Regions from separate parts of the Citricoccus muralis genome, predicted to be linked through region 1. Evidence: riboswitches for the same ligand, from Rfam matches in the RefSeq annotation. Region 1 holds a riboswitch; each other region holds the start of a gene.
The links. A riboswitch is a leader RNA that binds a small molecule or an ion and turns the genes downstream of it on or off. The one in region 1 is predicted to bind thiamine pyrophosphate.

Region 1 (2,260 bases):
GAGGCACCGTTGCCCAGGTGCAGGATGATCCCGCGGAACTCCTCGCGGGAAATGTTCAGGTGCTCGGCGGTCAGCCCGGTCACCAGGTCGTGGCTGGTGCCGTGGAACCCGTAGCGGCGGATCCCGTAGTCGGTGTACCACGTGGTGGGCACGGCGTACTGCCAGGCCTGCCTCGGCATGGTCTGGTGGAACGAGGTATCGAACACCACCACCTGCGGCAGGTCCGGCCACTGGGCGCTCAGGGCGCGCAGTCCCTGCGCCGCCGGAGGGTTGTGCAGCGGGGCCAACGGGGCCAGCCGGTCGATAGCGCGAATCACTTCGGGCGTCACCAGGGCCGGGGCCGAGAAGCGTTCGCCGCCGTGCACCACCCGGTGGCCCGCGGCGTCGATGCTGCGTCCGTCCAGCACGTCCTCCAGTTCGGCGGCGACGTGCTCGAGGGCCTGGGCGTGGTCGGTGATAGCGGATCCGGGCTGGCCGATGCGCTCGATGAGTCCCTTCGCCACCACCGGTTCTGCCGTATCGACGCCGTCGTCGGTGAGCTCACGCAGCTGGTATTTCAACGACGACGAACCGGAATTGATGACGAGAATCAGCATGGCGCTCCTTGAGGGGGGTCGGGCGGGACCGGCCGGGCCGGGTGGGTGTCTGGCACCAGTGTAGGGCGGGAAGCGCTGCGCTACACTGGGCCGCGGACACGGGGTGCGCGAAGGGCGCTGAGATCACACCCGTGGAACCTGATCTAGCTCGAACTAGCGAAGGGATGTCCGCATGACTTCCGTTTCTGACCCCGTTTCTGACCCGGGGCTATCGCACCCGGCCCTGCGCGCAGGGGTGGTGGGTAATGGGATCGACAATATCCACGTCTTTCTCCCCGTGACGGCGCTGGCCCCGGCCATGCTGGTGCTCGCCGGCCCCGGGGCCGCAGCCTCCACCGGCGCGCTGATCATGGTGGCCATGCTGCTGGGCCGGCCCCTCGGCGGGATCATTTTCGGTCGGATTTCCGACCGGCTCGGCCGCACCCGCACCACCCGGATCGCCATCGCCGGTACCGCAGCCTGCGCGCTCGCCATCGCGGTGATGCCCACCCACGAGCTACTCGGCCCGGGCACGGTGGCGCTGATTCTGGCACTGCGGTTTATCGGCGGCATTTTCGTGGCGGGTGAATATTCTGCCGCGATTCCGCTGGCCATGGAGTGGTCGTCGGGGCGGCGTCGCGGACTGATGAGCGGTCTGATTCTGTCGATGGCGCCCTGGGCGCAGGCCACGATTGCGTTTTCGGTGGCGGGGCTGCTCGCGGTGCTCGGCCCGGACCAGTACGCCGCGTGGGGGTGGCGGCTGCTGTTCGGCATCGGTGCCGGACTGTCCATCGGGATGCTGATCTACTACCGCCGTCATGTGGTGGATGCCCCGGTGTTCCACCGCCACGCTCATCAGGTGCGCGCTACGGAGACGGGGAACCAGGGCGCGGCGCCGAACGCCGGGAGAACCGGGATGCGGGCGCTGCTGATGGGCCGGTGGGCGGGTGCTTTTTGGCAGGTGTTCGCGATGATGACCGGGCTCTGGCTGCTCACCAACACCACGGTGCTGTTGCTCACGGAGCGATTGTCTACCGATTCGGGGCTGAACCCGACGGCGGTGCCCGTGGTGATGGGGCTGGCCTCGGTGGCGCAGGCGATCGTGATGGCGGTGGCCGGGCACCTCTCCACTGGGGTGGGTCGGCGCACCCTGTTCCTGTGCTGGGGCGCGGTGGCAGCCGTGGTCGGGCCGGGACTGTGGTGGCTCACCGTGCACGCTGCATCGTGGGAAATGGCGGCGGCCGGGGCGGCCGTGCTGCAGGTGGTCACCGTGTCGGCGTATGGGCCGGTGGCTGCGTATTTGTCCGAGCGGTTCCCCACTGCGGTGCGCTCCACCGGGTACGGTGCCGGCTACAGTCTCTCGCTGGTGCTGCCGGCGCTGTACCCGTTTTATCTGCCCTGGCTGGAGCCGCTGCTGGGCCGCCACGGATCGGTGATGGCGCTGTTGAGTCTGGGCGGGGTGTTGCTGATGATCGGTGCCGCACTCGGGCCGCGGCTGGGACCGGGCGAGCTGGACGACGATCTCGATGCCGTCGCCTATCGCAGTGCTGGACTGGCTGGACCGGCTGCTCAGCCTTCGCCGCGGATGGCGTCCAGGGGTGAGCCCAGCATCAGCAGCACCACGTAGACCACCACCACCGCGGCCAGGGCCACCACACCGCTGAGCACCGGGTGGGTGAGGACGA
Region 2 (2,260 bases), 380 kb from region 1:
CGCGCTGAACACCGCCCGCCGGCTCGCCGACGTCGTCGTCACCGAAGCGGGGTTCGGGGCGGATCTGGGCGCGGAGAAGTTTATGCAGATCACCGGGCCGACCGCGGGCGCAATGCCCAACGCCGTCGTGGTGGTGGCCACCGTGCGCGCGCTGAAATTCAACGGGGGCATGGGATTGGCCACGCTGAACGATCCGGGCACGGCCGGCCTAGAGGAACACCTGGCCGCACTGGAGGCCGGAGTCGTCAATCTCGGCCGCCACGTGGAAAACATGCAACGCTTCGGGGCGCCGGTGGTGGTGGCCATCAACCGCTTCACCCAGGACGACGACGCCGAACTGGCTTGGCTACAGGACTGGTGCCGGGACCAGGGCGTGGCCTGTGCGGTAACCGAGGTGTGGGCACACGGCGGGGCGGGGGCCGAGGAGCTCGCCGGGCACGTGCGCGCCGCCCTGGAGCAAGGGCGCACCGCCGAGGGGCTGTTCACGCCCGAGACCGGGGCGCGGGAGAGGATCGAGCGCATCGTCACCGAGATCTACGGTGGGGCCGGCGTGGAATACTCTGCGCTCGCGGCGCGGCAGCTGGCTGACCTGGAAGCTGCGGGTGAGGACCGGGTGCCAGTGTGCATGGCGAAAACCCCGTACTCGTTCTCCGATGACCCTGCACGGATGGGGGCGCCCGAGGGCTTCACCGTGAGCATCCGGGAACTGCGACGGCGTCCGGGTGCGGGATTCCTGGTGGCGCTGACCGGGCAGATTCTCACCATGCCCGGGCTGCCGCGCCGTCCCGCCGCCGACGGGATGAGCGTCGTCGACGGTCAGATCTCGGGGCTGAGCTGACCCGCAGCTGCGGCTCGGTGTCTGCGCCGCAGCAGTAACCTGGCCGGCGCCCTTCCGCGCACTGGGCCTGGTGGCCTACAGTGGTGGGAAGTGACGCGGGGTGCCGCCGATCCTTGTGGGATCCGGGCGGCTGAGATAACACCCGTTGAACCTGATCCAGTTCGTACTGGCGAAGGGACGTCCACAGCGAGGTGTCGGTTTGCGCATCCCGGTGGTCTCTCTTGGCCACCGTCAGAAAGGCCCACCGTGACCTCAGCTACCGTCGCCTCTCCTCCCACCACCCCGGGCACTGCGTCCCGACCGGTTTCTGCCGCCCCTGACCTGAGTGACCGCATCGTCGTCGTCACCGGAGGCGCTCGCGGCCTGGGCCGCCACCTCACTGAGGCGTTTCTCGAAGCCGGAGCGCGGGTGGTGATCGGGTACCTTTCCAGCCGAGACGCCGCCGAGGAACTGGTGGCGCGGCACCCGGATCGAACGGTGGCCGTCCGGGCTGATGTGCGCCACCGTGACGAGGTGCAGGCCCTGGTGAGTGCCGGGCGTGAACGGTTCGGGGCGCCGGTGAACGTCGTCGTCAACAATGCCCTGGTGGACTTCTCCTTCAACGGGGACGCGCGGCCCAGCGTCGAGCAGATCACGGGCGCGGATTTTGCCCGCCAGTACGAGGGCGCGGTGGAGGGTGCACTGCACCTGATCCAAGCCGCGCTGCCGGACTTTGAGGAGGCCGGGGAGGCCCGGGTGATCAATGTGGGTACGAATCTGGTGCAGAATCCGGTGGTGCCATACCACGACTACACCGCGGCGAAGGCGGGATTGTTGGCGCTGACCAGGACGTTTGCCGCCGAGTTGGGTCCGCGCGGGGTGCGGGTGAACATGGTTTCCGGCGGACTGCTGCGCAGCACGGATGCGTCGTCGGCCACTCCGGACGAAGTGTTCGACGCGATTGCCGCCGCCACGCCGCTGCGCGAGGTCACCACCCCCGCCCAGTTCGCCGACGCGGTGCTGTTCTTCGCCAGTGAGGGATCCCGGGCGGTCACCGGGCAGAACCTGGTGGTTGACGGCGGGCTGGTGATGAACTGATGACGACGTTTCCCGAACTGCATCTGCTCCGCGAACGGGCGCCGCTGGTGCAGTGCCTGACCAATACGGTGGTCCAACAGATCACCGCCAACGTGCTGCTGGCCGTGGGTGCGGCCCCGGCGATGGTGGCGCACCCGGTAGAGGCCCCCGAATTCGCGCGGGTGGCCGACGGGGTGCTGGTCAACCTCGGCACCATCTCCGATGCGACAGCCGACGCGATGCGTGCCGCGGTGGCTGCCGCCGGCGAGACCGAGACTCCCTGGGTGTTGGACCCGGTGGCGGTGGGTGGACTCAGCGTGCGCACCCGGCTGGCTCACGAGCTGGTGGAGGGGCGGCCGAGCGCGA
Region 3 (2,260 bases), 370 kb from region 1:
TGACCCACCTCGCTGCCTGACACCAAGACGAGGCGATCCACGCCGGACAGGGCGGCGGTGAGGGCTGCTTCGTCTTCGTAGGAAGCTACGCCAAGAGCAATCCCCTGATCAGAGAGGGGCTGCGCTTTCTCAGCAGAGCGGACGACGGCGACCAGGTCGCTCGCGGCCACACCGCGCTGCAGCAGTGATTCGATGATGAGACCACCCAGGTGGCCGGTGGCTCCGGTGACGGCAATGCGCATGATGTTCCTTCTTTCGGTCGGTGCCTGTTGGCGGCGATGGAATCACTGTAGCGCTTACCTAAAGTAAGTGCAACTGAAAAGTCAGCACTAACCATAAGCGTATACTGGAAGGCATGACGTTCGATCCAGATGCCGAAGCAGAAGCGGAAGACTTCGCGCCCGATGTCTTCTCGAGTGCCTGCACTTCCCGCACCGCCTTGCAGCACCTCACCGGTCGCTGGGGATCGCTGATCATGGTGGCGCTGAAGCTCAGCGGCGAACCCATGCGGTTCGGGGAGATTCGGCGCCGGATCGATGGTGTCAGCGAACGAATGCTCTCTCAGACCCTCGGTCAGTTGGAACGCGACGGGATGGTGGTCCGCACCGTGCACAGCACCATTCCCCCGAACGTGGACTACGGTCTGACGCCGCTGGGCGTGAAAGTTGCGGTGCCGCTGGCGGAGCTCACCGCCGTCGTCGAGGCCGAATTGCCCCAGGTGATCGCCGCGCAGCAGGAGTATGACGCTACTGCCCCGCAGAGGTGACGCGGCGGCGGAGCTGACGTAAAGTCGTCAACACCTATACAACGTGACACGGGGTGCCCCTGGTTCGTAACGAGTCGGCGGCTGAGAACAGACCCGTTGAACCTGATCCAGATCATGCTGGCGAAGGGATTGTCGATTAATGACGCATGTCCACACCCGTTCCGAGATCCACCTCAACCTGTTTGCTACCGCATGCGGGCATCATGCGGCGGCCTGGCGTGCTCCCGATTCTGCTGTCGAGCGGATCGGGGCCATCGAGTATTGGGAGCAACTGGCCCAGCTGGCCGAGCGCGGCTGCCTCGACGCGTTCTTTCTGGCCGACGGGCAGGCGCTGGGGCCGGGCAGTGCGCCGGTGCGGTACTTCGATCCGCTGACCACGCTGGCGGCGGTGGCCCGGGCGACGGAGCGGATCGGGCTGGTGGCAACGATCTCCTCCACCTTCTGGACGCCGTTCCCGGCAGCGCGGATGCTCGCTAGCCTCGACCACCTCTCGGGTGGGCGCGCGGGGGTGAATGTGGTGACGTCGATGACGGACGCCGAAGCCCGGAATCACGGGATGGACCGCCTGCCGGGGCGCGAACAGCGGTACGCCCGGGCCGAGGAGTTTATCGTGGCCATGCAGGGATTGTGGGACTCCTGGGAGGACGGCGCGGTGCGGGCGGACCGGGACGGAGCCTACCTGGATGCCGCGCGAATTCACCCGGTGGACCACCGGGGACGCTACTTCGAGGTGGCCGGGCCGCTGACGGTGCCGCGTTCACCGCAGGGGCGGCCGGTGGTGCTGCAGGCCGGGGCCTCGGAGCCGGGGCGCGCGCTGGCGGCACGCTACGCGGAGGGGATCTACGCGGTGGCGTGGGATGCGCAGGCGGGCCGACGGTATCGGGCGGATCTGCGACGTCGTGTGGCCGCGGCAGGCCGGAACCCGGACGACGTCGTCGTGATGCCGGGCCTGGTGACCGAGGTAGCCTCCACCGAACGGGAGGCCAGGGCGCGGCGGGCCGAACTGGATGCGCTGCTGCCGGTGGCGGAATCGTTGCGTCAGCTGTCGTTCTTTGTGGGTCAGGATGCCTCCGACTGGGAGCTGGATGCGCCCGTGCCGGAGCTGCCGCCCGTGGAGGAATTCACGGGGCCGGTGGGGCGCTATGCCACGGTGCTGCGGATGATCGAGACCCGGAAGCCCACGGTCCGCGAACTGTTGGGGTTGCTGGCGGCCGGGGGTGGGCACGCCACGCTGATAGGCACCCCGGAGCAGGTGGCTGAAACGATGCTGAACTGGGTGGATTCCGGGGCGGCGGATGGGTTCAACCTGATGCCGCCTACCCTGCCGGGGTCGCTGGAGGACGTGGTGGAGCAGCTGGTGCCGGAACTTCAGCGCCGGGGTCGGTTCCGGCGCGAATACCGGGAGACCACGTTGCGTGAGCGGTGGAGTCGGGAGTGAGGCGGGCCGAGTGAGGGCAGGCTCGGCTCATTTCGGCACATAGGACTGTCGCCGGA

Region 2: another riboswitch for thiamine pyrophosphate. It lies ahead of P8192_RS14345 (3-oxoacyl-ACP reductase); the one in region 1 lies ahead of P8192_RS01590 (MFS transporter).
Region 3: another riboswitch for thiamine pyrophosphate. It lies ahead of P8192_RS14360 (NtaA/DmoA family FMN-dependent monooxygenase); the one in region 1 lies ahead of P8192_RS01590 (MFS transporter).

Annotation. Positions count from the first base shown of each region.
Region 1 covers NZ_CP121252.1:355,871-358,130, forward strand. The annotation lists gene P8192_RS01585 (acetate/propionate family kinase) at 1-596, opposite strand, end outside; TPP riboswitch at 686-778, shown strand; gene P8192_RS01590 (MFS transporter) at 769-2,202, shown strand; gene P8192_RS01595 (DUF3817 domain-containing protein) at 2,145-2,260, opposite strand, start outside.
Region 2 covers NZ_CP121252.1:3,108,008-3,110,267, reverse strand. The annotation lists gene P8192_RS14350 (formate--tetrahydrofolate ligase) at 1-838, shown strand, start outside; TPP riboswitch at 925-1,033, shown strand; gene P8192_RS14345 (3-oxoacyl-ACP reductase) at 1,085-1,915, shown strand; gene thiM (hydroxyethylthiazole kinase) at 1,915-2,260, shown strand, end outside.
Region 3 covers NZ_CP121252.1:3,111,710-3,113,969, reverse strand. The annotation lists gene P8192_RS14370 (SDR family oxidoreductase) at 1-242, opposite strand, end outside; gene P8192_RS14365 (winged helix-turn-helix transcriptional regulator) at 356-766, shown strand; TPP riboswitch at 806-913, shown strand; gene P8192_RS14360 (NtaA/DmoA family FMN-dependent monooxygenase) at 906-2,204, shown strand.